Regions from separate parts of the Pseudomonas sp. GL-R-26 genome, predicted to be linked through region 2. Evidence: riboswitches for the same ligand, from Rfam matches in the RefSeq annotation. Region 2 holds a riboswitch; the other holds the start of a gene.
What was found. A riboswitch is a leader RNA that binds a small molecule or an ion and turns the genes downstream of it on or off. The one in region 2 is predicted to bind cobalamin.
Positions count from the first base shown of each region.

Region 1: it holds a riboswitch for cobalamin, as region 2 does, so the genes downstream of both, cobO (cob(I)yrinic acid a,c-diamide adenosyltransferase) here and cobW (cobalamin biosynthesis protein CobW) in region 2, are expected to answer to the same signal.

Region 1 covers NZ_JAGYGI010000021.1:83,129-98,433, reverse strand. The annotation lists gene bluB (5,6-dimethylbenzimidazole synthase) at 1-165, opposite strand, end outside; gene KGA96_RS21125 (cobyrinate a,c-diamide synthase) at 162-1,499, opposite strand; gene cobO (cob(I)yrinic acid a,c-diamide adenosyltransferase) at 1,496-2,107, opposite strand; cobalamin riboswitch at 2,189-2,422, opposite strand; gene KGA96_RS21115 (hypothetical protein) at 2,576-3,160, shown strand; gene KGA96_RS21110 (PQQ-dependent sugar dehydrogenase) at 3,227-4,540, shown strand; gene KGA96_RS21105 (O-methyltransferase) at 4,566-5,228, opposite strand; gene KGA96_RS21100 (C40 family peptidase) at 5,247-5,783, opposite strand; gene KGA96_RS21095 (C40 family peptidase) at 5,949-6,581, opposite strand; gene hda (DnaA regulatory inactivator Hda) at 6,803-7,507, opposite strand; gene KGA96_RS21085 (AI-2E family transporter) at 7,738-8,811, opposite strand; gene KGA96_RS21080 (DUF2066 domain-containing protein) at 8,847-9,899, opposite strand; gene purM (phosphoribosylformylglycinamidine cyclo-ligase) at 10,286-11,344, shown strand; gene purN (phosphoribosylglycinamide formyltransferase) at 11,356-12,006, shown strand; gene KGA96_RS21065 (DUF3108 domain-containing protein) at 12,015-12,728, shown strand; gene KGA96_RS21060 (methyl-accepting chemotaxis protein) at 12,782-14,407, opposite strand; gene KGA96_RS21055 (OsmC family protein) at 14,646-15,062, shown strand; gene KGA96_RS21050 (pirin family protein) at 15,125-15,305, shown strand, end outside.
Region 2 covers NZ_JAGYGI010000018.1:94,006-109,310, forward strand. The annotation lists gene metH (methionine synthase) at 1-3,045, opposite strand, end outside; gene KGA96_RS19415 (fatty acid cis/trans isomerase) at 3,202-5,511, shown strand; gene nfuA (Fe-S biogenesis protein NfuA) at 5,664-6,248, shown strand; gene cobM (precorrin-4 C(11)-methyltransferase) at 6,419-7,165, opposite strand; gene KGA96_RS19430 (cobalamin biosynthesis protein) at 7,249-7,662, opposite strand; gene KGA96_RS19435 (CbtA family protein) at 7,659-8,366, opposite strand; gene KGA96_RS19440 (CbtB domain-containing protein) at 8,378-8,569, opposite strand; cobalamin riboswitch at 8,690-8,916, opposite strand; cobalamin riboswitch at 9,011-9,224, shown strand; gene cobW (cobalamin biosynthesis protein CobW) at 9,327-10,397, shown strand; gene cobN (cobaltochelatase subunit CobN) at 10,401-14,222, shown strand; gene KGA96_RS19455 (ATP-binding protein) at 14,445-15,305, shown strand, end outside.

The DNA of each region.
Region 1 (15,305 bases), on a different contig from region 2:
GGGCTGCATCAGTCCGACACTGGGTGCCTGGTGTGCGGCCTCGAGCAGGCGCCGGAGCAATTCGGGTTCGACAGTGCCGCCGCTGAAGTGGCGCATGTCGCGGCGCTCGGCGATGGCGCGATAGACCGCTGCGCGTTCGGCTTCAGAGAATGCGTTGTCGCTCATGGCCGCTTCGCGAGCAGGCTCGCTCCCACAGGGTTTTGGTCCGGCGCAAACAGTGCGGCAATCGCCGAGGGGTTCGACGGAAAATAAAAGTGCACATACGAGGCAGTCATCCGCCCCTCACGGTAGACCGCCTCCGCTCCGCGCCCGCCGTTAGGGCTCAAGCCCCGGGCAATCGGCCCCAGTTCAGTGCTGGTCAGCGAATGGTGATAGGTGTGCCCGCGCAGCGAACCTTCCGGCAATTCCACCGCCTGCAACGCCAGCGCCGCCAGACGCTTTTGCATCACCGCATTACCGGCCAGCAAGCCAACCAGTTCGGCGCGAGTGCCCTCGACGTCGGTCAGGGAATCGAGCAGATACAGCATGCCGCCACACTCGGCGAGCAATGGCTTGCCGGCGGCGTGGTGCGCGCGGATTGCGTCGAGCATCGCGGTGTTTTGCGCCAGCGCAACATGGTGCAGCTCCGGGTAACCACCCGGCAGATACAGGCTGTCCGCCTCCGGCAACGCTGGGTCGCGGATCGGCGAGAAGAACGACAACTCGGCGCCCATCGCCCGCAGCAGATCCAGGCTCGCGCCGTAGGTGAACGCAAAGGCTTCATCGCGGGCGACGGCAATTCGCACACCGGCCAGCAGCGGTTCGACTGCGATGACATCAGGGGCAGCGAACTCGACTGCCGGCGGCAGTGCGACCTCGCAACTGCTGGCCAGGGCATCGGCGGCCGCATCGAGGCGCAGGTCGAGATCGTTCAACTCACTGGCCTGCACCAGCCCCAGGTGCCGGCTCGGCAATTCGATCCCGGTTTCCCGGGACAGCGCGCCGTACCAGCGCAAGCCTTCAGTCAGGCTGCCTTCGAGCAGTTGCGCGTGACGCAGCGTGCCGACACGATTGGCCAGCACGCCGGCGAACGGCAAATCCGGCTGATAACGCGCCAGCCCCAGGGCCAGCGCGCCGAAGGTCTGGGCCATGGCGGTGCCATCGATCACACCCAGCACCGGCACACCGAAATGCCGCGCCAGATCGGCGCTCGACGGCGTACCGTCGAACAGTCCCATGACGCCTTCGATCAAGATCAGATCCGCTTCAGCAGCGGCTTCCCACAGCAACCGGCGACTCTCCTGTTCGCCGACCATCCACATGTCCAGTTGATACACCGGCGCACCGCTGGCGCGTTCGAGGATCATCGGATCGAGAAAGTCGGGGCCGCACTTGAACACACGGACCTTGCGCCCCTGATTGCGATGCAATCGGGCCAGCGCCGCGGTGACGGTGGTCTTGCCCTGACCGGAAGCCGGCGCGGCAATCAGTACCGCCGGACAGTGTCGAGGCTGACTCACAATTCGACGCCTTTCTGCGCTTTGATCCCGGCTTGAAAGGCGTGTTTGATCACGCCCATTTCGGTGACGGTGTCGGCCATCTCGATCATTTCCGGCTTGGCGGCACGACCGGTGACCACCACGTGTTGCATCGGCGGTCGGGCCTGCAAGTCGCTGAGCACCTGATCGAGATCGAGGTAGCCGTGCTTGAGGGCGATGTTCAGCTCATCGAGCACCACCAGGCCGATGGACGGATCGCGCAGCAATTGCTGCGACACCACCCAGGCGGCTTCAGCGGCGGCGATGTCGCGCTGGCGGTCCTGGGTTTCCCAGGTAAAGCCTTCGCCCATCACGTGAAATCGCACCTGCTCGGGAAAGCGCCGGAAGAACAACTCTTCGCCCGTGCTATTGCGGCCCTTGATGAACTGCACCACGCCGCATTGCATGCCGTGCCCCATGGCGCGGGCGAGCATGCCGAAAGCCGAACTGCTCTTGCCCTTGCCGTTGCCGGTCAGCACCAGCAGCAGGCCACACTCGTTCGGGGAATTGGCGATGCGCTCGTCGATCACGGCTTTTTTGCGCTGCATGCGCGCCAGGTGGCGTTCGTCACGATCGGGGGTATCAGTCATGGGGGAGCTCTCCGTTGAGGCAGGAATAACGGCGGGCAGGCACAAGAATAGAAGGCAAAAAGCCTGGCATCGCCCACCGTGATGCCGCTGGATGAATCAGGCCGGTCTCCGGGCTCATGAGTGGCGCAGGGCCAGACTGTGCACCTTCCCGCATCGATTCGACACAGTGGCATCAGACACAGTTTTCACTCATTTACCGTTGCGGGGGCAGCGCCGGAATTGCGGGCCTTCGACCAACAGAAGGACTCACTCACCGGCTTCCCTGTTTCACTCTGTCGACCCAAGCCACAGAGCACCTGAAACAAGCCGCGAAGGTTAGAGGGTTGGGGGTGGAGCGTCAATTAAAGCCGGGAGGCCATCGACCGAATAACTGCTATCCATCAATAAACTGACGTCAATCTTGTGCCACGCTCTCAGCAGTGATATCAAAGAGCCACAATCTCACAACACAACAACAAGGGTGAGCCCATGCAAGGCATGATCATCAGCAATCCAAAGCTGGAATTCCTGCGCCCGGTGCTCGAGCACTGGTTCGAATGCATCGACCGTTACAACGCCGTCCGCGGTGATGGCGACACGCCGTACTGGCACGACGAAAAAGCCAATCTCGGACTGCTGTCTGCCGCCGCCTGGATGGCCGAGATGGTCACGCTGCAACAGACGCCCACCCGCAAGCAGACCGAAGAAGGCGAACGCAACGGCCGCGCCGACCTGCTCCTGGCCTCCCCCGAAACCCGCGCCTACATCCAGACCAGCCAGCGCTGGCCACGGGTCAACAGCCTCAACCTGTCCCAGGCCCTGCTCGACATCGCCAGCGATGCGAAGCGCCTGAGCCACGCCAGCGACCTGAAACTCGGCTGCCTGTTCGTCGCCCCGCAAAAAGCCCAGCAGGGCGCCACACCGGAAGAACTCCAGGACATGGTCGACGACCTGCAAAAGGAACACACCTGCGCTGTCGCCTGGTATTTCCCTTATGCCTACCGCAAGTTGCGCAACGAAGCCGGCAACTATCACCCCGGCATTGCAGTGCTGTTCAAGGAAGCTCGCGGCTGAGGGTTGAACCATCGGACGACAATGCTTCTCTATGATTAGAACAAGGCATTCATAGGGAAGACCAGCATGCGCACGCCCCCGCTCGCTCTCGTTATCGCGCTCTGCGGAGGGCTCGCCGCTTGTGGCGAGACCTCCCGCCTGCAAGTCTCCGACGGTACCGGCCCGTCACCCCAACTACCAGAACCCAACAAGACACTGGTTCCGACCGTGAACATCGCCCCGGCCATCGGCTGGCCACAAGGTGCGAAACCCGTCGCCGCCACGGGCACTCAAGTGACTGCTTTTGCCGAAGACCTGGATCACCCCCGCTGGCTTTATGTGCTGCCCAATGGCGACGTGCTGGTGGCGGAAACCGCCGCGCCACCCAAACCCGAAGACGGCAATGGCATTCGCGGCTGGGTCATGAAGAAAGTCATGGGGCGTGCCGGCTCTACCGTGCCCAGCCCGAACCGCATCACGTTACTGCGGGACAAGGATCACGATGGCTTCGCGGAAACCCGCACAGTGTTTCTGCAAAACCTCAATTCCCCCTTCGGCATGACGCTGGTCGGCAACGACCTGTACGTGGCCGACACTGACAGCCTGCTGCGATTCCATTATGAAAACGGCGATACGCAGATCAAGTCACCAGCCATCAAGGTGATTGACCTGCCGGGCGGCCCTCTGAACCACCACTGGACCAAAAACGTCATTGCCAGCAAGGACGGCAGCAAGCTGTACGTCTCCGTGGGTTCCAACAGCAACGTCGCCGAAAACGGCATGGACAAGGAAGAAGGTCGCGCAGCGATCTGGGAAGTGGACCGTGCCACGGGCCGGCACCGGATCTTCGCCTCCGGTCTGCGCAACCCCAACGGCATGGCCTGGGAACCGCACAGTGGCGCGCTGTGGACCGCGGTCAACGAACGGGATGAAATCGGCGGCGATCTGGTACCTGACTACATCACCTCGGTGAAGGACGGCGCGTTCTATGGCTGGCCGTTCAGTTACTACGGCCAACATGTCGATATTCGCGTTGAACCGCAAAACCCGGACCTGGTGGCCAAGGCTATCGCTCCGGACTACGCCGTCGGCCCGCACACGGCGTCACTGGGCCTGACCTTCGCCGAAAACAGCAAGTTGCCGCCGCCGTTCACCCAAGGGGCATTCATCGGGCAGCACGGTTCATGGAACCGCAACCCCCGCAGTGGCTACAAAGTGATTTTCGTACCGTTCAGCGCAGGCAAACCTGTCGGAAAGCCCGTTGAAGTGCTCACAGGTTTTCTCAACGACAAGGACCAAGCCATGGGCCGCCCGGTGGGCGTGGTGATCGACCGGCAGGGTGACCTGTTGGTGGCCGATGATGTGGGGAACAAGGTGTGGCGGGTGTCGGCAGTCAAGTAAGTCACTTGACCTGTGGGAGCGGGGCTCAGCGTTTGCGACAGAGTGTGAGCCCGTCACCCAACGGCAACAACGACAGATCCACCCGCGCATCCACTTTCAAGGCCTGGTTGAGCGCCTGGATCGCCCGGGTGTCCGCGCTCTCGGGATTGGCCTCAAGCACGCGCCCGCTCCACAGGGTGTTATCGAACACCGCCAGCCCACCGACCCGCAGCAATTGCAGGGCGTGTTCCAGATAAGCCGGGTAGTTGGCCTTGTCGGCATCAATGAAAACCAGGTCGTACTGCCCGCCCTGCCCTTGTCGCTCAAGCTCGGCGAGGGTTTCCAGTGCCGGGGCCAGTCGCAGGTCAATCCGCCCGGCGAGCCCCGCTTCTTGCCAGTAGCGCCGCGCGATGGCGTTGTAGTCGCCGGGGATATCACAGCAAATCAGCGAACCCTCAGCAGGCAATGCCGCCGCCATGCACAGTGCGCTGTAGCCGGTAAAGGTGCCGACTTCGAGCAAGCGCCTGGCCCCCGTCAGTTTCACCAGTAAAGCAAGAAACTGCCCCTGCTCAGGCGCCACCTGCCAGCGTGCCATCGGCAACGCCTGGGTCTCATCGCGCAAGCGCTTGAGCAGAGGCGTTTCGCGCAGGGAAACATCGAGCAGGTATTGGTACAGGTCGTCGTCGAGATTGAGCGTGCGAGCCGTCATGACCATCAGCTCCGAACGTTACGGATTGCGCGCCAAATGTTCAGGCTGCAGAACACGCTTGGCGCTCAGGTAAGCCTTTTGCCAATACGCCTTGGACAGGCTGTCGAGCTTCACGGTGCCGCCCGTGGCCGGCGCGTGGACGAAGCGCCCTTCTCCCACGTAGATGCCGGCATGACTGACCTGGGAGCCGCCATTGGTGGCGAAGAAAAGCAGGTCGCCGGTCTGCAGGCCTTCCTTGCCCACATTCGCCGCTTGCATGGAGATCATCTCGCGAGTGGTGCGCGGCAAGGCAATACCGGCGACATCACGGTACACATAAGCGATCAGGCCACTGCAATCAAATCCGGAATCCGGCGTATTGCCACCCCAGCGATAAGGCGTGCCCACCAATCCGAGCGCGCGAAACAGCACGTCTTCCGCTTCAGGCGAAAAAGCTTGAGGGGAACCAAATACGATAGGAGCGCGAACCACCGGCGCAGGCGGCGGTGTGCGGCTGGCGCAGGCACTGAGCAGCGCTGCGAAGAACATGATTGCGAGGCGGGCCGACGTCGTCATAAGCAGAACATCCTGATCTGGCTGCGGCTTTTTCTGCGGGGAGCGCAGAAAAGAAAACCGCCTGCGTTGGACGCAGGCGGTTTGCCATCATTTGTAGATCAAGATTCTAGCGGCTACACGACAAACTTCAAGTAAGACTTTAAGTTCGCCCTACAAATTGTCAGCTTATTTTCGTGCAGTGACGATTGGCGACGCGTTAGGCGCCATTGCCAGGGCGCGCTTGGCCTCGATGAAGGTCTTGCTCCAGTAGCTGTCGCCCAGACTATCGATGCGCACACCACCGCTGCGGCGGCTGCTGGAGTGGATGAACTGATTGTCGCCCAGGTAGATCCCGGCGTGACTGACGCGACCACGACGACCGTTGGTTGCGAAGAACAGCAGGTCGCCCGGCTCAAGCTTGCTGCGCGAGACCAGCGGAGCGTCCACGTTGATCATTTCGCGGGTGGAGCGTGGCAGGTTCATGCCCGCTTCTTCGCGGAACAGGTAACCAATGAAACCACTGCAATCGAAGCCGGCTTCAGAAGTACCGCCGAAACGGTAACGGGTACCGATCAGGGACATGCCACGTTCGAGGATGCTGTCGGCCAGGACTGGAAGCTGGTAGGACTTGCCGCCAGCGAAGTCTGCGAGTTCTTTTTCGGTAGCCAGCTCTTCTTGAAAGAGAGCGGAAGACTGGGCAGTGGCCGAGTTTTGAACCTGCTGTTGCGGAGTTTGCTGGGCCACTGGAGTGTGGGCAGCGCAACCGAACAACAGGGTAACGAGTGCGAGAGGCACGAGGGGTGCGAAGCGATTTAGCATGGGCACGACCGTGGCTGAAGTTGTAAAGAAGCCGAGACTATGCCCGCTATCAACCTCATTTGCAAATTCAATCGATCTTTTTGTGACTTATCCGTTTCTCGTTTACATCTAAGCGCTTAAGCCCATTTAAAACATACACGCGGCCTGCAACCTGGCAGGAAAGCGGGATTTCTGGCGCCTGAAAGATGCCGAACCGGCTAAAAGTCCCGGTTTCAGCGGGTTTACCAGCCGAGGGTTTCTTTCAAAAACGGGATTGTCAGCTTGCGCTGAGCCTGGAGGGAGGCCTGGTCGAGACGCTCGAGCAGCTCGAAAAGTGCGCTCATGCTGCGGGTACCGCGAGTCAGAATGAAATGCCCGACTTCATCGGTCAGATGCAGGCCGCGACGAGATGCGCGCAATTGCAGGGCACGCAATTTGTCCTCATCGGACAGCGGGCGCATCTGGAAGATCAAGGCCAGGGTCAGGCGGGATTTGAGATCCGCCAGCTTCACTGGCAGCTCACGCGGGGATGTCGATGCGGCAATCAGCAAACGTCGACCGCTGTCACGCAAGCGATTGAACAGATGGAACAGCGCCTCTTCCCAGTCCGCTCGCCCGGCAACCACTTGCAAATCATCCAGGCAGACCAGTTCGTACTGTTCGAGGTTGTCGAGGATTTCAATGCCGCGATCGAGCAGCTCGGCCAACGGCAGGTACACCGCAGGCTCCCCCATTTGCTCGAAGCGCAGGCAGGCGGCCTGCAACAGGTGCGTACGCCCGACCCCGTCCTTACCCCAGAGGTAGATCAGGCTTTCGGTCCAGCCGGCGTCGGCTTCGCACAGCCGCTCGACATAGCCGAGTGCAGCGGCATTGGCGCCTGGGTAGTAGTTGATAAAGGTGGCGTCGTCACGCAGACGCACACCTAGGGGCAGCTGAATCGGTTTCATGCTGACTGAACAGTTCCAAAGGAACCGTTAGTGGCCTCTGTGTAAAGTTTGCGAAGTTTATACCCGTGAAGCGGACCGCACAATGCGACAGACCACAAGCAAAATCAAAGGTTTGCGTTAATGCACCGGTTTTGTGGCAGATTCTTTGGCGGTGCATGTGACAGTCGGGCGACGCCAGCAGGCTGACCTGGTACGAACCGGGGCAGCCTGCCATCGCCCATTGACGCCCCTTACATCTGCGGCTCGTCGGCTCCTCCGTAGATTTCCGAATCCTTATACAAATCATGCACATGCCGCACCAGCACCATGATCACCGCGGCGACCGGCAATGCCAGTAACACACCGGTAAAGCCAAACAGTTCACCACCGGCCAGGATCGAGAAAATCACCGCCACCGGGTGCAGGCCAATCCGGTCACCGACCAGCATGGGGGTCAGCACCATACCCTCCAGCGCCTGGCCGACCATGAACACCGCGACAATGCCGAGCATCGGGTAAAGATCGCCACCGAACTGGAACAGCCCCGCAATGAGCGCCGCGCCAATGCCGATGATAAACCCCATGTACGGCACGATCGCCGCCAGGCCGGCAATCAGGCCTATCAGCAGACCCAGTTCCAACCCGACCAGCATCAGGCCTGCTGCGTAGATCACACCCAAGGCCACCATCACCAGCAACTGTCCGCGCACGAACGCGCCGAGCACTTCATGGCATTCACCCGCCAGCGACACCGCGCGCGCTTCACGGTCACGGGGCAGCAGGCTGCGGACCTTGGCCATCATCAGGTCCCAGTCCCGCAACAGGTAGAAGCTCACCACCGGAATCAGCACCAGGTTCGCCAGCCAGCCGATCAACGCCAGCCCCGAGGCCGTGGCATGGCTCAGCACCACGCCGACAACATCAGAGGTCTGACTCATATGCTCGCTGATGGCGGCCTTCAGCTTGTCGAACTTCCAGAAACCGTCCGACAGGCCGAACTTCGATTGCGCCCAAGGCAACGCCGTGTGTTGCAGCCAGTCGAGCATCTGCGGGGCCAGTTCATACAAACGAAACAACTGCCTGGCGAGCAACGGCACCAACACCAACAGCAGCGCGGTGAAGATCAATGTAAACAGGGTAAACACCGCCACGACACCCCAGGTTCGGGACAAGCCTGCCTTCTCCAGCCGATCCACCAGCGGGTCGAACAGGTAGGCCAACAGCAGCGCCACCAGGAACGGCGTCAGGATCGGATGCAACAACCAGACAAACACACACAGCAGGACCACCCCACCGAGCCAGAACCAACGCCGCGTATCGGCCATGAACCACTCCATTGCTTCTATATAAAGAAAAAAAACTACCAGCGATAACGCAGTTGCGGTGTCGGGGCCGGCGCTGCGACTGGTACCGCGCCGCCAGTGGCTGGCTGAACGGGCGCTACCGGGGCCGGGGCCTGACCCGCCGGCGCTTCCTGCAGCCTCGCCAGAGACAATTGCGCACGCAGTTGATCGACGCTGCCATTGACCCGATAGAGAATCCGGTCGCCCTCGACACTTTGCACACGCCCGCCAAACGGCTCCAGCAAACGCCCGAGTGACGCGTAGTGCTCAAGATTCATACCTTGCACTTCCAGCAATTGCTCACTCGACGCACCAGGTTTGGCGACAAACCGCGGCGCCAGGCGTTCATTGACCGCCAGCATCACCGCATCGGCCAGGGCGGCCTGATCGGCGCCCTGCACACTGCCCGCCTCTTTTTTATCCCCCAGCCACAATTGCCACTTGGCTTGCCACTGCCCGCCCTCTTCCTTGGCGTGTACCGCGAGCAGGGCGTCGGCGTTGTAGCGTTCCGATGCCGCTTGCAAAGGCGCGGGATCTACGCCCTCCAGATTCGGCGCGGTCGCGACGATCTGCTCATTCAAATCCGCCAACGGCAAACGCAATGGCAAGCCACGGTGCTGGGCAGCCCGACGCAACGGTGCCGCGCTGGCCTGACCGTCGCCCACCAGGCTTGAACCTTCGGTGGAATCATTCAACCACCAGCCGAGGATCGACGGCCGATTGGCCCCCCACATGGCCAGGCCGGCGCGGCGCAAGGCCTGCTCGGTGGTACCCGGATCGAAATCGACCTTCAGGACTTCCGGCGGCCCGGCCTCAAAGCCGTACTGGCTGATGATCTGTTGCGGATCTTTGCGAATCGCCGCCAGCCCCGGACTTTGAGCGGCCTTGGGGTCGCCGGTCAGGCGCAAAACCAGTGTATCCAACGCACGCTGAGTCGCCTGATCGCGCTCCTCGGGCGACTGGCCATTCACCGGCTCGCGCACCAGGTAAAGGCCTTTGACGGTTTCGGCTTGACTGACCAGGCTGACCACTGACAAACAACTCACAAGCAAGAATTTACAAAAACGCATGGAAGATTCCTGACGACAAGAGCGGCTGGAACAGACCGCATGAAGACGATCGAGCAAGACTGTGACCGTTGCCCGACGCAAAACATTCACACGCTCCGGGTAAGTTTTCGCACTGTCATAACGATAGACGGTTAATCGCGATACCTTATACAGCCATGCAGGATGCCACCAACACTGCGCATTAACGGTTTTTTTTGACCGTATATGGCCCTGCTGTCGGCCTGAGGATGGCCGCTGCGGCTCAAGCCTGATAAAATCGCGCGCCTTCGCAGACCGGCAACAGCCGGGTAGTGTCCGAATAGCGCGCATGGTTCTCGCCTACGCAGTTTCGGCGCTCCCGACGGACTCGGTCGTTACCCAGAAATCCCCCCCTAAAGGCCTGGATCATGAGCAAGCAACCCTCCCTGAGCTACAAGGACGCCGGTGTAGACATCGACGCCGGTGAAGCATTGGTCGAACGCATCAAGAGCGTCGCCAAGCGCACTGCGCGCCCGGAAGTCATGGGCGGCCTGGGCGGTTTCGGCGCCCTCTGCGAAATCCCGGCCGGCTACAAGCAGCCTGTGCTGGTTTCCGGTACTGACGGCGTCGGCACCAAGCTGCGCCTGGCACTGAACCTGAACAAGCACGACAGCATCGGCATCGACCTGGTTGCCATGTGCGTCAACGACCTGGTCGTCTGCGGCGCCGAGCCGCTGTTCTTCCTCGACTACTATGCCACCGGCAAACTGAACGTCGACACCGCCGCCCAGGTGGTGACCGGCATCGGCGCTGGCTGCGAGCTGTCCGGCTGCTCCCTGGTCGGCGGCGAAACCGCTGAAATGCCTGGCATGTACGAAGGTGAAGACTACGACCTGGCCGGTTTCTGCGTCGGCGTGGTAGAAAAGTCCGAAATCATCGACGGTTCCAAAGTGGCTGCCGGCGACGCCCTGCTCGCCCTGCCGTCCTCCGGCCCGCACTCCAACGGCTACTCGCTGATCCGCAAGATCATCGAAGTGTCCGGCGCCGACATCGAGAACATCCAGCTCGACGGCAAGCCGCTGACCGACCTGCTGATGGCCCCGACCCGTATCTACGTGAAGCCGCTGCTCAAGCTGATCAAGGAAACCGGCGCGGTCAAAGCCATGGCCCACATCACCGGTGGCGGCCTGCTGGACAACATCCCGCGCGTGCTGCCAAAAGGCGCTCAAGCCGTGGTTGACGTGGCAAGCTGGACCCGCCCGGCAGTGTTCGACTGGCTGCAAGAGAAAGGCAACGTTGACGAAAACGAAATGCACCGCGTGCTGAACTGCGGCGTGGGCATGGTCATCTGCGTGGCTCAGGAGCACGTCGAAGCCGCCCTGAACGTTCTGCGCGAAGCTGGCGAGCAGCCTTGGGTCATCGGCCAGATCTCCACCGCTGCCGAAGGCGCGGCTTCGGTTGTACTGAACAACCTCAAGGCACACTAATGCAAGAGCGGATGTCTCAGACCTGTGATGTGGTGGTGCTGTTGTCCGGCACCGGCAGTAACTTGCAGGCCCTGATTGACAGCACGCGGACCGGCGACAGCCCGGTCCGCATCGCTGCGGTGATTTCCAACCGCGCCGACGCCTACGGCCTGCAACGCGCCAGGGACGCGGGTATCGACACCCGCGCCCTTGATCACAAGGCTTTCGAAGGTCGCGAGGCCTTCGATGCCGCATTGATCGAACTGATCGACGCCTTCAATCCCAAACTCGTGGTACTGGCCGGATTCATGCGCATTCTCAGCGCCGGTTTCGTACGCCACTATCAGGGTCGCCTGCTCAATATCCATCCCTCGCTGCTACCCAAATACAAAGGGTTACACACTCATGAGCGCGCGCTGGAGGCCGGCGACACCGAGCACGGCTGCTCCGTGCACTTCGTCACCGAGGAACTCGATGGCGGACCACTGGTCGTACAGGCTGTAATACCGGTAGAGTTACAGGATTCGCCGCAGAGTCTGGCGCAGCGGGTTCATGTTCAGGAACACCTGATCTACCCGATGGCCGTACGCTGGTTTGCCGAAGGTCGTCTGGCCCTCGGCGAGCAAGGTGCTTTACTGGATGGACAGTTACTCGCGGCCAGCGGCCACTTGATTCGAAACTAGGAGATTTTATGCGTCGCGCCCTGCTCTTCGCTTGCGCTCTGCTCGCCTTGCCCTTCGCCCAGGCGGCAGACCTTCAACCCTTCTCCGCCAGCTACACCGCCGACTGGAAACAGCTGCCCATGAGCGGCACTGCCGAGCGCAGCCTCGAAAAAACCAGCGACGGCAAATGGAAACTGAGTTTCAAGGCGTCGATGATGATCGCCAGCCTGTCCGAGGAAAGCACCCTGACCCTGGACAAGGACACGCTTCTTCCAGAGTCGTACCACTTTGAACGTGGCGGCTTGGGCAAGGCCAAGAAATCGGATCTGGATTTCGACTGGAATACCAAGATGGTCACCGGTACCGATCGCGGCGACGCGGTCAAGGTTCCGCTGAACCGCGGTATGCTCGACAAATCCAGCTACCAACTGGCCCTGCAACACGACGTCGCCGCCGGCAAAAAAAGCATGAGTTATCAGGTGGTCGACGGCAGTGAAGTCGATACCTATGACTTCCGCGTGCTGGGCGCTGAAAAGGTCGACACCAAGGCCGGCAAGATCGATGCGATCAAGGTTGAACGTGTACGCGACCCGACACAGAACAAACGCATCACCGTGATGTGGTTCGCCAAGGATTGGGACTACCTGCTGGTCCGCCTGCAACAAGTCGAAACCGATGGCAAGGAATACAACATCATGCTCCTGGACGGCACGGTCAACGGCAAGTCAGTCAAAGGCAGCTGATCCGGATCGATATGAAAAGCCCCGCAGTCGCGGGGCTTTTTTTCGTCTGTCATTCAGACCGAAAACCGCGCCACCAAGGTATTCAGGTCCACCGCCAGGCGCGACAACTCCTGACTCGCCGCACTGGTCTGGTTTGCCCCGGCCGAGCTCTGTTGCGCCAGGTCACGGATATTCATCAAGTTGCGATCCACCTCCCGCGCCACCGCTGCCTGCTCCTCCGAGGCACTGGCAATCACGATGTTGCGCTCATTGATCATGGTGAATGCCGAGGCGATATCCTCCAGGGCAACGCCCGCCGCTTTCGCCGCCTCAAGTGTCGAGCGCGCCCGGGTGTTGCTTTGCTGCATCGAGCTGACAGCCAGATCGGTGCCCTGCTGGATACCGGTAATCATCTGTTCGATTTCCCGGGTCGATTGCTGGGTGCGATGCGCCAGAGCCCGCACCTCATCGGCCACTACCGCAAACCCGCGCCCGGCGTCCCCGGCCCGCGCGGCTTCGATGGCCGCGTTCAAGGCCAGTAGATTGGTCTGCTCGGCAATCGCGCGAATCACGTCCAGCACGGTAGTGATGCCATACACCTTCTGCGCCAGGTCTTCGACCTGAGACACATTGGTGGTGACATCTTCTGCCAGCGACTCGATCGACAGCACCGTCTGATGCACCTGTTCGCGACCGTGCTGGGCAATGCGGTCGGACTCGCGGGAAGCTTGCGACGTTGCGGCGGCATTGCTCGCCACTTCTTCCACGGCGGCGGTCATCTGGTTGACCGCCGTGGCGGCCTGCTCGATTTCCAGACTCTGTTGATGCAGGCCACGGGTGGCGTCTTCCGTGACGCAACTGAGCTCCTCCGAAGCCGAGGCCAATTGACGGGATGAATCGGATATACGTTGAATGGTTTCACGCAAACTCTGTTGCATGCTCTTGAGCGCGTGCAGCAGCCGCGCGGGTTCGTCCTTGCCTGTAATGCTGATGGCTGCGGTGAGGTCGCCACCGGCGACCACCTCGGCCACTTTCAAAGACTGTGACAGCGGCAACACGATACTGCGCGTCAGCAGCAGTGCCAGGCCAATGGTGATCAGCGCTGTCACACCGATCATCACCCCGACCCAGACTCGCGACTGGTTGAACACCAGGCGTCCCGCTTCAGTCGCCAGATTGGCGTTGTGCCTGTTGAGTTCGACCAGCTCCCTGAGCGTGACCGTGATCTCATCGGCCAACGGATTCATCTCGCCATTGAGAATGGCCGCCGCCTCTTCCACCCGTCCCTGGGTAGCCTCGGCCATCACCTGACTCTGAAACTGCAGGTATTTGCTCTTGGAAGCCTTGAAGCGATCGAACAACACCCGCTCTTCAGGCAGCGCGATCAACTTGTCATAACGTTGTTGGGCCTGGTCGAGAACACTTTTGAGATCGTTGATTTTGCCGACGTTCTGCGTCTGTGCCTGTGGATCGCGATTGATCAGCAAACGCATGGTCAATGCCCGCAGCCGCAACATGTCCTGACTCATATCACCGACCGCCATCACACTGGGCAGCCAGTTGTCATCGATTTGATCGGACTGCGCCCGCATATTCGACATTTGCAGCAGGGCGAACGCCCCCAGGCCAAAAACCATCAACGCCAACAGGCCAAAACCGAGACTCGCGCGTGGCGCAATATTGAGACTTCTGATACTCATTCCCCTGGTTCCTTCCAAAAGCGCTGCGTCAGGCAGCAGGTCCTTTAGACGGTATCGGACTGTTGAAAATTTGCGTAAGACGAAAACGTGATATCAAAACACCATTACTGTTACGGTAACGATTCAGCCAAAAGACTCACCGATACAAGAAAACCGGAACGCACATCCGGCACCATGCTCTATACCTTCAAGGTCTTTTTTTGATCGAATAAATATCCTGCTGCTTGCGAGGTTTCCCATGACCGTTACTGTCAACACTGTTTCTGCCGAAGGTTTGCGCCACAGCGTCCAGATCGATGACCATGAACTCTTCGCCGACGCGCCCGTCACGGCTGGCGGAGAGGGCTCGGCGCCGGAGCCCCACGATTATTTCGATGCCGCGCTGGGTGCCTGCAAAGCCTTGACCCTGAAGCTTTATGCCAGGAAGAAGGACATCCCGCTGACCGGTGTCGGCGTCGAGGTCAAGCGCGACAACAGCCTGGAACAGAAAGGCCAGTACGCGTTGCACGTCAAACTGACCCTCAAGGGCGTACTCACCGACGCCCAGCGCGATGAACTGCACCGCGTGGCCGATCGCTGCCCGATCCACAAGCTGATGACCACCTCTGAAGTCAGCATCGAAACGCATTTGTCCGAAGGCGCGTTCAGCCAATAGCGGCAAGGGCTGCGCAAGCGGGTTATGCTCGAACGCATTACCCGCTCAGCCTGGAACGCACCATGAACACTCCGCTCGTGATCCGCCCCCGCACCGAGGATGTCGAAGGCCAGCCGATTCTCCGCCCGCTGCCGTCGGCCAAGTGCCGCAGCGTCGGGCCATTCGTGTTTTTCGACCACATGCTGGAAACCCGTTATCCACTGGGCAAAGGCATGAACATCCGCCAGCATCCGCACATTGGCC
Region 2 (15,305 bases):
GTCGTCGTCATGCACCTGGTTGGCCGGCCAGAAACCGAACACCGCGCGGGCGCTGATCAGCTTCTCGTCGATCAGTTTGCTGAGCATTTCCCGGGCATCTTTGTACAGCGAGGTGGCGGCTTCACCGACCACTTCATCCTGGAGGATGCGCGGGAACTTGCCGGCCAGGTCCCAGGAGATGAAGAACGGCGTCCAGTCGATGTATTCGGCCAGGACATTGAGGTCGATGTTGTCCAGCACCCGGGTGCCGGTGAAGGTCGGCTTGACCGGCGTGTAGCTCGCCCAGTCGAATTGCGGCTTCTTGGCGATGGCCGCGCCATAGCTCAGGCGCTCGGTACGGGCACTGCGGTTGGCGGTGCGTTCGCGAACGTCGATGTAGTCCAGGCGGGTTTTCTCGACGAAACCGGCCTTGAGCTCCTTGGACAGCAACTGCGTCGCCACGCCCACGGCGCGGGAGGCGTCGGTGACGTAGATCACCGCATCGTTGCTGTACTTGGGCTCGATCTTCACCGCCGTGTGCGCCTTGGAGGTGGTGGCGCCACCGATCATCAACGGCAGGTGGAAGTCCTGGCGCTGCATTTCGCGGGCAACGTGGACCATCTCGTCCAGCGACGGGGTGATCAGGCCGGACAGGCCGATGATGTCGCACTTCTGTTCCTTGGCCACCTGCAGGATTTTCTCTGCCGGCACCATCACGCCGAGGTCGACGATGTCATAGCCGTTGCAGCCCAGCACCACGCCAACGATGTTCTTGCCGATGTCGTGCACGTCGCCTTTCACCGTGGCCATCAGGATCTTGCCCTTGGCTTGCGGTTTGTCGCCTTTTTCCAGTTCGATGAACGGGATCAGGTGCGCCACGGCCTGTTTCATCACGCGGGCGGATTTCACTACCTGAGGCAGGAACATTTTGCCGGCGCCGAACAGGTCGCCGACGATGTTCATGCCGGACATCAGCGGGCCTTCGATCACTTCGATCGGGCGGGCGAAGGACTGGCGCGATTCTTCGGTGTCTTCGACGATGTGGGTGGTGATGCCTTTGACCAGAGCGTGCTCCAGACGCTTGTTGACGTCCCAGTTGCGCCACTCTTCGGTCTCGGCTTCCTTGACACTGCCGTCGCCCTTGTACTTGTCGGCGATGGCGAGAAGGGCGTCGGTGCCTTCCGGTGTGCGGTTGAGGATCACGTCTTCCACGGCGTCGCGCAGTTCTGCAGGGATCTGGTCGTAGATCTCCAGTTGACCGGCGTTGACGATGCCCATGGTCAGGCCGGAACGGATCGCGTACAGCAGGAATACCGAGTGGATCGCCTCGCGCACCGGGTTGTTGCCACGGAACGAGAACGACACGTTGGACACGCCGCCGGAGGTCAGCGCATACGGCAGCTCGTCACGGATGTAGGCACAGGCATTGATGAAATCGACGGCGTAGTTGTTGTGTTCTTCGATACCGGTGGCGACGGCAAAGATGTTCGGGTCGAAGATGATGTCTTCCGGCGGGAAGCCCACTTCGTTGACCAGAATGTCGTAGGAACGTTTGCAGATTTCTTTCTTGCGCGCTTCGGTGTCGGCCTGGCCGGCTTCGTCGAAGGCCATCACCACCACGGCGGCGCCGTAGCGCTTGCACAGCTTGGCGTGATGGATGAACTGCTCGACGCCTTCTTTCATGCTGATCGAGTTGACGATGCCCTTGCCCTGGATGCATTTGAGGCCGGCTTCGATCACTTCCCACTTGGAGGAGTCGATCATGATCGGTACGCGGGAGATGTCCGGTTCGCCGGCAATCAGATTGAGGAAAGTCACCATGGCCTTCTTCGAATCGAGCATCCCTTCGTCCATGTTGATGTCGATCACCTGGGCGCCGGCTTCGACCTGCTGCAGGGCGACTTCCAGGGCTTCGGTGTAGTTGTCTTCGCGGATCAGACGGGCGAACTTGGCGGAACCGGTGATGTTGGTGCGCTCGCCGACGTTGACGAACAGCGAGTTGCGATCGATGGTGAACGGTTCGAGGCCCGAGAGGCGGCATGCCTTCGGAATGTCCGGAATCTCGCGCGGCGCATAACCGGCCACGGCCTTGGCGATGGCTTCGATGTGGCCCGGCGTGGTGCCGCAGCAACCACCGACGATGTTGAGGAAGCCGCTCTGGGCGAACTCTTCGATGACCTTGGCGGTTTCCGACGGCAATTCGTCGTACTCACCGAATTCGTTCGGCAGGCCGGCGTTCGGGTGCGCGGAAACGTGGGTGCCTGCCTTGTTCGACAGTTCTTCGAGGTACGGGCGCAATTCGCGGGCGCCGAGGGCGCAGTTCAGGCCGACGGAAATCGGCTTGGCGTGGGCCACGGAGTTCCAGAACGCTTCGGTGGTCTGGCCCGACAGGGTGCGGCCCGAGGCGTCGGTGATGGTGCCGGAAATCATGATCGGCAGCTCGATCCCCAGTTCCTCGAACACGCCTTGTACGGCGAAGATCGCGGCCTTGGCGTTGAGGGTGTCGAAAATGGTTTCGATCAGGATCAGGTCGGCACCGCCTTCGATCAGGCCTTTGGTGGACTCGGTGTAGTTTTCCACCAGTTCATCGAAGGTCACGTTGCGGTAGCCGGGGTTGTTCACGTCCGGGGACAACGAGCAGGTGCGACTTGTAGGACCGAGCACGCCGGCGACGAAGCGTGGTCGGTCCGGGGTTTCCAGGGTCTTGGCGTCGGCAACCTTGCGCGCCAGGCGTGCGCCTTCTACGTTTAACTCATACGCCAGGCCTTGCATGCCATAGTCAGCCAGGGAGATCTGGGTGGCGTTGAAGGTGTTGGTTTCCAGAATGTCGGCGCCGGCGTCCAGGTAGGCTTTTTCAATGCCGCCAATCACATCCGGGCGAGTCAGTACCAACAGGTCGTTGTTGCCTTTGACATCGCTTGGCCAGTCAGCGAAGCGTTTGCCACGGTAATCCTGCTCTTCGAGCTTGTAGCTCTGGATCATCGTGCCCATACCGCCATCGAGAATCAGGATGCGCTCTTTGAGGGCGTGCTTGAGAGCTTGAAGGCGAACGCTGCGATCGGACATTTGGACTACTCGGTAAGGCCATGACGAAGGGCCGGGATGATAGCAAACCTGTGCGCTTTTGGAGCATGGCTCGAATTTGCATGAATATCGTTCATGTTGGTAAGGATGACAGACCGGTAGAATCGCGGCGTTTTTTCAGGATTCAGGACCAGGGACATGTCGTATCGCTTCGTCATCAGCACATTGCTGCTGTTTTTAAGCTGGGGCGCCGTGGCGCAAGGCCCGGCGATTTCCACTGCCATTTCACCTGCTATTTCTTACAGCCGCGACATTCAACCGATCTTCACTGAAAAGTGCGTGGCCTGCCACGCCTGCAACGACGCCGCCTGTCAGCTCAACCTGGGCAGCGGCGAGGGCGCGACACGGGGCGCAACCAAAGTCCCGGTCTACGACGGTGACCGCCGCCAGGCCGTTGCGCCGACCCGACTGTTCTATGACGCCTCCGGCAAACAGGCCTGGCAGCAAAAAGGCTTCTATTCGGTGCTCGATGCCCAGGGCAGCCAGGCTGCATTGATGGCGCGGATGCTGGAGCTTGGCCACAAAACTCCGTTGCAACCCAACGCGAAGCTGCCGGAAGACATCGTCCTGGGCCTGAACCGGGAAAACATGTGTGCCATGCCCACGGAGTTCGACGACTACGCCGCCAAGCATCCGAAGGAGGGCATGCCACTGGCAGTGACCGGCCTGACCGACCAGCAGTACCAGACGCTGCAACGCTGGTTGGCGGCAGGCGCGCCGATCGATCAGCAAGCGCTGGCGCCGAGTGCCAGGGAAGCCCTGGAGGTGGTGCAATGGGAAAACCTGCTCAATTCGCCGGGCGCCCGGGAAAGTCTGGTGGGGCGCTGGCTGTTCGAGCACTGGTTCCTCGCCCATCTCTACTTCAAGGACGGCGAGCCTGGGCATTTCTTCCAGTGGGTGCGTTCGCGCACCCCGACCGGCCAGCCAATTGACCTGATCAACACCCGTCGCCCGAACGATGATCCGGGTACGCAGTTCTACTATCGCTTGTGGCCGGTTCAGGGCGTGATCGTGCACAAGACCCACATCACCTATCCGCTGAGTCCGGCGAAGCTGGCGCGGGTCAAGAGTCTGTTCTACAGCGGCAACTGGCAGGTCGACGCATTGCCGGGCTATGGACCGCAGAGCCGGGCCAACCCGTTTGCCACTTTCGAAGCGATTCCGGCCCAGGCGCGCTATCAGTTCATGCTCGATAACGCCGAGTACTTTGTGCGCACCTTTATCCGTGGGCCGGTGTGTCGTGGTCAGATCGCCACGGACGTGATCCGCGATAATTTCTGGGCGCTGTTCCAGGCGCCCGAGCACGACCTGTATGTCACCGATCCGAACTATCGCGGGCAGGCCACGCCGTTGCTGGCGATGCCGGGGCAGAATGACGACGTCGGCAGCGTCCTGAGCCTGTGGCACGACTACCGCGACAAGCGTAATGAATACGAAGCCTTGCGCCGGGACAGCTACGCCGATCAGCCTGCGCCGAGCTGGTCGACCCTGTGGGCCGGCAACGACAACGCGTTGCTGAGTATCTTCCGCCATTTCGACAGCGCTTCGGTGACCAAAGGCCTGATCGGCGAGGTGCCGCAAACGATATGGCTGTTCGACTATCCGCTGCTGGAGCGCACCTACTATCAACTGGCGGTGAACTTCGATGTGTTCGGCAACCTGTCCCACCAAGCCCAGACGCGCTTGTATTTCGACCTGATCCGCAACGGCGCCGAGCAGAATTTCCTGCGCCTGATGCCCGCCGATTCTCGGGATGGCTACCTTGACGACTGGTATCAGAACAGTGGCAAATTCAAGATGTGGCTCGACTACGAGACCATCGATGACGACTCGCCGACCGCGCTGAAACTCAATCCGGCTGATCCCAAGCGTGACTTTGCCAATCAGTTGCTGGCCCGATACGGCGACCTTAATGCCAGGCCCGACCCGATCAATCGCTGCGACGGCGCTTACTGTTCGCGGCCGAACATCGATCCGGACCTGCAAAATGCCGAGCAGGCGCTGAGCCGTCTGACTTCGCGTCCGGCCGCCGGGCTGAAGGTCATCGATCAGTTGCCGGAAGCCACTATGTTGCGTATCGAAACCAGCAGCGGCAAGCGTGAGGTCTACAGCCTGTTGCGTAACCGTGCCCACAGTAACGTGGCGTTTTTGCTCGGTGAATCGCTGCGCTATCAGCCGGGACTCGACACCCTGACGATTTTCCCTGGCGTGCTGAGCAGCTACCCGAACTTCATGTTCAACATCCCGGCCGGGCAAGTGCCGGCGTTCGTGGATGCGATGGAAAGCGCCAAGGATACCGACAGCTTCGAGAAAATCGTCGAACGTTGGGGCATACGCCGCAGTCATCCGCAATTCTGGCCTTATTTCCATGACCTGAGTCGCTACATCCACGAAAACGATCCGGTGGAAGAGGGCGTGCTGGACATGAACCGCTACGAGAACCTCTGACAGGACGCAGATCCCCTGTGGGTGTGGAGCCCCCTCGCCACAAAAGCCCGCTCACACAGGGTGATTGGTGTTTCTTTTCCCGACAAAAATACTAGGACTTTGTCCGGCGCGTTGATTGGCGTAAACTGCGCCCAAGCCTGCGAGGAGTTTCCATGACCGCTATTACCATCACTGACGCCGCCCACGATTACCTGGCTGATCTGCTCTCCAAGCAGAACACCCCGGGCATCGGCATCCGCGTCTTCATCACCCAGCCTGGCACCCAGTACGCCGAAACCTGCATTGCCTACTGCAAGCCGGGCGAAGAAAAACCCGAAGACACCGCGCTGGGGCTCAAAAGCTTCACCGCGTACATCGACCACTTCAGCGAAGCCTTCCTGGACGATGCCGTTGTCGACTACGCCACCGACCGCATGGGCGGCCAGCTGACCATCAAGGCGCCAAACGCCAAGGTACCGATGGTCAACGCCGACAGCCCGGTCAACGAGCGCATCAACTACTACCTGCAAACCGAGATCAACCCGGGGCTGGCCAGCCACGGTGGTCAGGTCAGCCTGATCGATGTGGTCGAAGACGGCATCGCTGTCCTGCAGTTCGGCGGTGGTTGCCAGGGCTGCGGCCAGGCCGACGTGACGCTGAAGGAAGGCATTGAGCGCACTCTGCTCGAGCGCATCCCGGAGCTGAAAGGTGTTCGCGACGTGACCGACCACACGCAGAAAGAAAACGCCTACTACTAAGGTGTTCGCTGCGAAACGAAAAAACGGCGCTGTGGCGAGGGAGCTTGCTCCCGCTTGATGGCATAGCCATCACAAAATCAGTCAATGCATTTTCCCGTGATGAATGCGTTGGCTGATGTTGGGACCGCTTTGCGGTCCAGCGGGAGCAAGCTCCCTCGCCACAGGTGCTTTCAGGGTCTGTAGAGATGCGCATGCCCCGCGCGATACAGTGACGACTCGCTGAAGTTATCGCTGCCCAGCACCCGACCCACCAGAATCAACGCCGTACGGCGAAAGCCCTTGGCTTCAACCTTCCCGGCAATATCCTCAAGCGTGCCCACCACCCAATCCTGATCCGGCCAGCTCGCACGGTGAACCACCGCAATCGGGCAATCGGCGCCGTAATGGGGTAGCAGTTCTTCAACGATCTTCGCCAGGTGATTAACCCCCAAATGAATCGCCATGGTCGCGCCGTGCTGCGCCAGGCTGGAGAATTCCTCTCCGGGAGGCATGGCGGTCTTGTCGGCGTAGCGCGTCAGGATCACGCTTTGCGAAACGTCCGGCAGCGTCAGTTCTGCGCCCAAAAGCGCTGCGCAAGCGGCTGTGGCCGTCACGCCGGGTACGATTTCGAACGCAATGCCCAGCTCACGCAGATAGCGAATCTGCTCGCCGATGGCGCCATACAGGCTCGGATCGCCGGAGTGCACCCGGGCCACATCCTGGCCTTTGGCGTGGGCAGTCTTGATCAGGTCGATGATCTGTTCCAGGTGCAGTTCGGCGCTGTTGACCACTTGTTCGGCACAGTGACCTTCCAGTACGGCGGCAGGCACCAGGGAACCGGCATAAATGATCACCGGGCAGCTGCGAATCAGCCGCTGGCCCTTGACGGTAATCAGTTCGGGGTCGCCGGGACCTGCGCCAATGAAGTAGACGGTCATCGTCGGTTCCTGTGGGGAAAAAGGGGCTGAACAGGGCTTCAGATGAAGAATGTTCATGATCAAAGCGGGGGATTATCGGTTTTTTACGCAGCGCCGGCCAATGCCAGGGTTGCCTGGGCGTATTTTTGTCGTGGAATCAGCAGTTTTGCCGGGGCCTGGGCCAGTTGTTCGGCCAGGGCCAGTGCGGCGCTTTCCGCCACGCCGTAGCAACCGGTGCGTTCAAAGGCTATTTGCGATTGATGACTGAGTTGCGGTTCATAAACGGCCAGTTGTTCACTGCTGAAATACATCAATTCCAGGCCAAGCTGCTGAGCCAGTTCGATTAACGCAGGTTCGTCGCGCTTCGAATCGATGCTGGCCAGCGCCTTGATTTCATGACGAGCAATCTGGTGTGCCTCCAGCGCCTGATCGAGCAGCGCCAGCAACGTGCTGACAGGGCAGCCGCGCTGGCAGCCCAGGCCGACCACCAGGGTCGGCGCTGTGCTGATATCCGTCATGCGTGGTACTGGCCATCGCTTTTGCGACGGAACAACCAGGCGCTGATCAGGCCCAGGGTCAGCCAGAACGCCACGTTGGTCAGTTGCGAAGCGATTTTGAACTGGGCTTCCAGCGCCTCTGGAGCGAGCATCGAATGCACCTCCGGTTGCGGCGCGCCAATCACATGGGGAACGGCGAGGATCGCCGCGCCGAGGACTTTCATCAGCCAGTGACGGCTGAATACGATCAGGGCGATACCGACGGCAGTGGACGCGGCCGTACCGATCCACCACAGTTGCCGCTGTGCCAGATCGGCGGCGGCAGTACCTGGCAGTTCCGGTGGCAGGCCGAGGGTCGGTGCGAGCACGAAGGTCGCGTAACCGGCCAGGCCCCAGAGCAGGCCCTGCGAGGTTTTGGTCGGCGCACGCAAGGTGTACAGGCCGGCCAGCATCAGGGCGAAACCGACGGCCACCACCAGGTTACCGCCGGTGGTCGACAGCACGCGCTGCCAGCCGTCTTCCGGCTCCCAGGCTTGCGCATCGTGGGTGTGGGCAGCCATCGCACCGTCGGCGTGTTCATGCATTTCAACAGCGGCCGGTTCGGCTTTTTCGTAGGTCTCGGCCTGCAAAATCAGCGGGGCGACCCAGAAGCTTTGCAGCAGGGTCAGCAACAGGGCGGCCAGCAGCCCGGTGAAACCTGCGGTTTGCGCAATACGCTTGATCATGTCGACAGCTCTCAATGGCACGGGAACGCGGAGCTGTGACGGGTATCGTGGGCGGCGTTGTGCACCGCTTCGATGTGCGAGAAACCGGCAAAATACACAAGGCACGCGCCCAGGATCGACGCGCAGATGGCGGTGGCCAGACGTTGGGTCAGGGTTGAGGTGGTGCTCGCGGCTGTGTGTTCGGCGCTGCTGATGATCGACATGGCGTTTCCCTCTGGTCTGTCAGCGGGGAATAAGAGCGCATGCAAAAACCCGCACGACCAGGCGCGCAAGGTTTCGAACAGCGCCCGCCCACCGCGGGTTTGTTGGTTCAGTGATCGTACTGGTCACTTTGTGTTGCGGGCCGGTCTCCGGGCTCACGAGGGGCAAAGGCTTGGGCCTGAACCTGAAAGCGTCACCTTCCCATGCCGTAGTGGCGCAGTGGATCTGATGCTTCGCTCGCTTACCGTTGCGGGGGCAGCACCGGACTGACATGGCTTAAGAGTAAAGCACATGATTCACCGGTTTCCCGTTTCACCCTGTGAAGGGCACCCGTAACAAGGTGTGTAGGAGAGCATGGCCGGGGGTTGGGCGTCAATTGGCAAGGGTTCGCATTTAAGGTTCGCCACAGGGATCGCAAGCATTGACCCGCCCCAAGACCATGCGTAGCCTTGCGCTTTCGAGGTTCTTCGGCGTTTGTCGAAGCTAAGAAGGGAACGCGGTCGATGCCGCGGCTGCCCCCGCAACTGTGAACGGTGATGTTCGTTGCCACGCCACTGCAGGCTCAATCCATGAGGCCGGCGGGAAGGCGCAGCGAATGCCAGGCTCAAGGCCGGCACACCGTCAGCCAGGAGACCTGCCTCGTCACAGATTCTCACTTTCAACCGGGCGGGGTGATCCGGTGGCGAACTCTTCAGGCATGCGCGTCCGCGTTGCCGGTCGTCGTCCCGTATGCCCGCCACATTAGCCATAGGGCATCCGATGAAAACACTGGCCAAACTCCCCGTCACCATCGTTACAGGCTTTCTCGGCTCGGGTAAAACCACGCTGCTGCGGCACATGCTCGACAACGCCCAGGGTCGCCGCATCGCGGTGATCGTCAACGAATTTGGCGAGTTGGGCATTGACGGCGAAATCCTCAAGCAGTGCTCCATCGGTTGCACCGAAGAAGAAGCCAACGGCCGTGTCTATGAACTGGCCAACGGTTGCCTGTGCTGCACCGTCCAGGAAGAATTCTTCCCGGTGATGCGCGAACTGGTGGCCCGTCGCGGCGATCTTGACCACATCCTCATCGAAACCTCCGGTCTGGCCCTGCCCAAGCCGCTGGTGCAGGCCTTCCAGTGGCCGGAAATCCGCAGTGCCTGCACGGTGGATGCGGTGATCACTGTGGTCGACAGCCCGGCCGTGGCCGCCGGCACCTTCGCTGCGTTCCCGGATCAGGTCGACGCTCAGCGCAAACTAGACCCGAACCTGGACCACGAATCGCCGCTGCACGAACTGTTTGCCGACCAATTGGCCAGCGCTGACCTGGTGATCCTTAACAAAACCGACCTGATCAACCCGGCGGACCTGGCCCGCGTGCGTCTGGAAGTCGCCGAGGAATTGCCGCCAGCGGTGAAAATCGTTGAAGCCAGCAGCGGTCGCCTGCCGCTGGACGTGCTGATCGGCCTGGGTGCCGGCTCCGAAGAACACATCGACAGCCGTCACAGCCACCACGACCATCATCACGATGGCGACGACGATCATGATGACCACGATCACGACGCCTTCGATTCGATCTCCATCGAACTGCCGCAAGCCGACGAAAGCCTGCTGCTGGATGCGCTGACCCAACTGGTGGTCCAGCACGGCATCCTGCGGGTCAAGGGTTTTGCGGCGATCCCGAACAAACCGATGCGCCTGCTGATCCAGGGCGTGGGCACGCGTTTCGACAAGCATTTCGACCGCCAGTGGGGCGCCGAAGAAGCGCGAGTCACCCGCCTGGTGCTGATCGGCCAGGAACTGGACGCCACTGTTCTCGAAGCGCAATTGCGCGCCGCGCTCAGCGTGTAAGCCATGCACCTGCTCAGGACCCAGCCCGGCGGTTTCGTGTCGGATGACAACATTGCCGACCTAGGACAAACCCCCGCCGAGCTGGTGGTCCTGTGCAGCGGCGACTCCAGCCTGGCGCTGCTCGCCGAAGCGGCGCAGCAGTTGCCCGACGATTACCCGAGCGTGCGCCTGGCCAACCCGATGCAGGTGCAGAACCATGCCTCGGTCGATTTGTACGTCGATGAAGTGCTGCGTCACGCCAGGGTGATCCTGATTTCGCTGCACGGCGGCATCGCCTATTGGCGTTACGGCATCGAGCGTCTGGTCGAACTGTCGCAGCGCGGCGTGCAGGTGATTTTGGTGCCGGGCGATGATCGCCCGGATCCGGAGCTCAGTGACCTGAGCACCGTCGGCGCCGAGGATCGCGACCGGCTTTGGCAGTTTCTGCGCCAGGGGGGCATGGGCAACGCCCTCGATTTCTTCCGCTGTCTGGCCAACCGCTGGCTGGCCCGTGATTACACCTGGGGCGAGCCGCAAACCCTGCCACGCACGGCGATTTACCATCCGCACAAACACTCCGCCGCACTGAGCGACTGGCAAGCCGATTGGCACGCCGATCAACCGGTGGCGGCGGTGCTGTTTTACCGCTCGCATTTGCAGGCGGCGAACACCGCGTTCATTGATGTTTTTTGCCAGCGCTTGCAGGCGGCGGGGTTGAATCCGCTGCCGATTGCGCTGGCCAGCCTGAAAGAGCCCGGTTGTCTTTGCGCGGTCGAGGACTGGCTGGATGAGGCCAGCGTCTCGGTGATCCTGAACACCACCGGCTTCGCCCAATCCAGTCCCGAAGCACCGCATCTGCGCCCGTTTCGCCGCAATATTCCGGTGATCCAGGCGATTTGCGCCCAGGATAACGAACCCGGCTGGCGCGCCAGCGAACAGGGGCTTGGCCCTCGGGATCTGGCGATGCACATTGCCTTGCCGGAGCTGGACGGACGCATCATCAGCCGCCCGATCAGTTTCAAGGACCTGGCGTGGCGCAGTGAGCGCAGTCAGTCGGATGTGGTTTGCTACCGGCCACAACCGGAACGCATGGATTTCGTCGCCGAACTGGCCCGGCGCTGGGTCGATCTGGCACGGGTGCCCAATGCTGAAAAACGCATTGCCTTGATTCTCGCCAATTACCCGACCCGCGACGGCCGCATCGGCAACGGCGTCGGCCTCGACACCCCGGCAGCGGCGCTGAATATCCTGCGGGCGCTGCATGCCGAAGGTTATCCATTGCCGGCTGAGTTACCGGACAGCGGCACCGCGTTGATCCAGCAGTTGCTGGGCGGCGTCAGCAACGATCTCGAGACTCTCGACCAGCGTCCGTGCCAGCAAAGCCTGGGCATGGATGACTATCTGGTGATGTTCAATGCACTGCCCGAAGCCAACCGCGCGGCGGTGCTCGAACGTTGGGGCGCGCCGGAAAGCGACCCGATGTGCCGCAGCGGACGGATGATGATCGCCGGCCTGCGTTTTGGCTTGACCTTCGTCGGCATTCAGCCGGCCCGGGGTTATCAGGTCGACCCGAGCGCGGTGTATCACGACCCGGACCTGGTGCCGCCCCACGGTTACCTGGCGTTCTACTTCTGGCTGCGCAACACGTATGGCGCCCACGGCGTGATCCACGTCGGCAAGCACGGCAACCTCGAATGGCTGCCGGGCAAGGGCGTGGGGCTGTCGGAACATTGCTGGCCAGATGCTTTGCTCGGGCCGCTGCCGAACATCTATCCGTTCATCGTCAACGACCCGGGCGAGGGCGCCCAGGCCAAGCGGCGCACCCAGGCCGTGATCATCGATCACCTGATGCCACCGCTGACCCGCGCCGAAACCTACGGCCCGCTACGTAATCTCGAACTGTTGGCGGACGAATATTACGAAGCGCAGTTGCTCGACCCGCGTCGTGCCCGAGAGTTGCAGCGCGATATCTTGCAACTGGTACGCGACACCCACATCGACCGTGAACTGCAACTGGATGAACAGCTCGACAGCGATGCCGACGCGGCGATCTGGTTGCCACGGCTCGACACTTACCTGTGCGATTTGAAAGAGTCGCAGATCCGCGACGGCCTGCATGTGTTCGGCGAATCGCCCACCGGTCGTTTGCGTATCGATACCTTGCTGGCGCTGTTGCGCATTCCACGGGGCGATGGCCGGGGCGCGCAGTCGAGTCTGCTGCGGGCACTGGCCAAGGCTTTCGGGCTGGGGTTCGATCCGCTCGATTGCGCCTTGGCCGAGCCGTGGACGGGGCCGCGCCCTGAGCTTCTTGTGGGCATCAGCGAAGAGACCTGGCGCACGGCGGGCGATACTCGCGAACGCCTGGAGCTGTTTGCCGCGCAGTTGATTTCGGACGCGTTGAATCCAGAGGCTCAAACCACACCAATCTCCTCTGGGAACGGGCTTGTGTGGCGAGGGGGCTCGCTCCTACAGGAGGCCGACTGGATTGAGGTACAAGCCATTATCGATGGTTTGCGTGACGTCATTGCCCCGCGTCTGGACGCCTGCGGCCCGGCGGAAATGCGCGGATTGCTCGATGCCCTGAGCGGTCGCTTCGTCCCGGCCGGTCCCAGCGGCGCACCGAGTCGTGGCCGCCTGGACGTGCTGCCCACCGGTCGTAACTTCTATTCGGTGGACGTGCGCAATCTGCCGACTACCACGGCGTGGCGCATCGGGTTCCAGTCGGCCAACCTGATTCTCGAACGGCACCTGCAAGACCACGGCGATCATTTGCGCCAGCTCGGTCTGTCGGTGTGGGGCACCGCGACCATGCGCACCGGCGGTGATGACATCGCCCAGGCCATGGCGCTGATGGGCGTGCGCCCGGTCTGGGCCACCGGCAGCCAGCGGGTCGATGATTTCGAGATCCTGCCGTTGAGTTTGCTTGACCGTCCTCGGGTCGACGTGACCTTGCGCGTATCCGGTTTCTTCCGCGATGCCTTTGCCAATCTGATTCGCTTGTTCGACGCGGCGGTGCAAGCGGTGGCCGACCTCGATGAGCCGGATGACCTCAATCCGTTGGCGGCCAAGGTACGCGGAGAGCGCGCAGCCTTGTTGCTGTCAGGGCTCGATGAAGACGCTGCGCGGCGTCAGGCTGGCTGGCGGATTTTCGGGGCCAAGCCCGGTGCCTACGGCGCAGGCGTGCAGGGCGCTATCGATGGTCGCCTGTGGCAGAGCCGCGAGGACTTGGCCGAGGTTTACCTCAACTGGGGCGGCTACGCTTATGGCGGTTCCGACGAGGGCACCGCCGCCCGCGAACAGTTCAGCCAGCGCCTGAGCCAGGTGCAGGCAGTGCTGCAAAACCAGGATAACCACGAGCACGATTTGCTCGACTCCAACGATTACTACCAGTTCCAGGGCGGTATGCTCGCGGCGGTGGAAAGCCTGAAAGGCGAGGCGGCGGCCAGCTATCATGGCGACCACAGCCAGCCGGACCTGCCGAAGATTCGCACCCTGAAAGAAGAACTGAACCGGGTGATCCGCTCCCGGGCGGCCAATCCGAAGTGGCTCGAAGGTGTTAAACGTCACGGCTACAAAGGTGCGTTCGAAATGGCCGCGACGGTCGACAACCTGTTTGCCTTCGACGCCACCACGCAGTTGATCGACGATCACCAGTACGCGTTGCTGGCGGATGCCTATTTGCTTGATCCGGACACCCGGGATTTTGTCCGCGAGCACAATCCCCATGCCTTGCGCGACATGACCGAGCGCATGCTCGAGGCGCAACAACGGGGGATGTGGAAGGAACCCGGCGAGTACCGCGAGGCGCTGGAGAATTTGTTGCTGGATATAGAAGAAGACAGCTGACACAGAAGCCCGAGGCCAACACAAACCTGTGGCGAGGGAGCTTGTCGGAACGCCGCACCGTCCCGCTCGGCTGCGAAGCGGCCGTAAAACCGGATAACCCGATTTTCCTGGACATGCGAGGGCCGCTTCGCGCCCCAGCGGGAGCAAGCTCCCTCGCCACAGAGTTCAAGTTTGTCCTTTGGATTGTTGATCGACACAACCGACCATAATGAGACGCCTGACATGACCGACACCCCGCATTTCCCGCTCTCCGCCGTGGTCGGCGCCGACGATTTGAAGCTGGCCCTGTACCTGACCGCCATCGACCCGAAAATCGGCGGTGTGCTGATCGAAGGCCCGCGAGGCATGGCCAAGTCGACCCTGGCCCGCGGTCTGGCGGACCTGCTGGCCAGCGGTCAGTTCGTCACCTTGCCGTTGGGCGCCACCGAAGAGCGCCTGGTCGGCACCCTCGATCTCGACGCGGCACTGGGCGAAGGTCGCGCGCAGTTTTCCCCTGGCGTACTGGCCAAGGCTGACGGTGGCGTGCTCTATGTCGACGAGGTCAATCTGTTGCCAGATCACCTCGTTGACCTGCTGCTCGATGTGGCCGCCAGTGGCACCAATTTGGTGGAGCGTGACGGCATTTCCCATCGGCATTCGGCGAAGTTCGTGCTGATTGGCACCATGAACCCGGAGGAGGGTGAACTGCGTCCGCAATTGCTTGACCGTTTCGGCTTGAACGTCGCCCTCGGTGGCCACACCGCGCCGGCCGAGCGCGGCCAGATCATCCGCCGTCGCCTGGATTTCGACAGCGATCCGCAAGGCTTCTGCGCCGAATGGGAATCGGCACAGGCGTCTCTGCGCGAACGATGCCAGAACGCACGCAATGCACTGGCAAACATTCCCCTCGACGACCAGGCACTGGCACACATCACCGAACGCTGCTTTACCGCTGGCGTCGATGGTTTGCGCGCCGACCTGGTCTGGCTGCGCGCCGCCCGGGCGCACGCCGCCTGGCGCGGGGCGAACGCGATCGCCGAGGAAGATATTGACGCCGTTGCCGAGTTCGCCTTGCGCCATCGTCGTCGCGAACATTCTCCACCG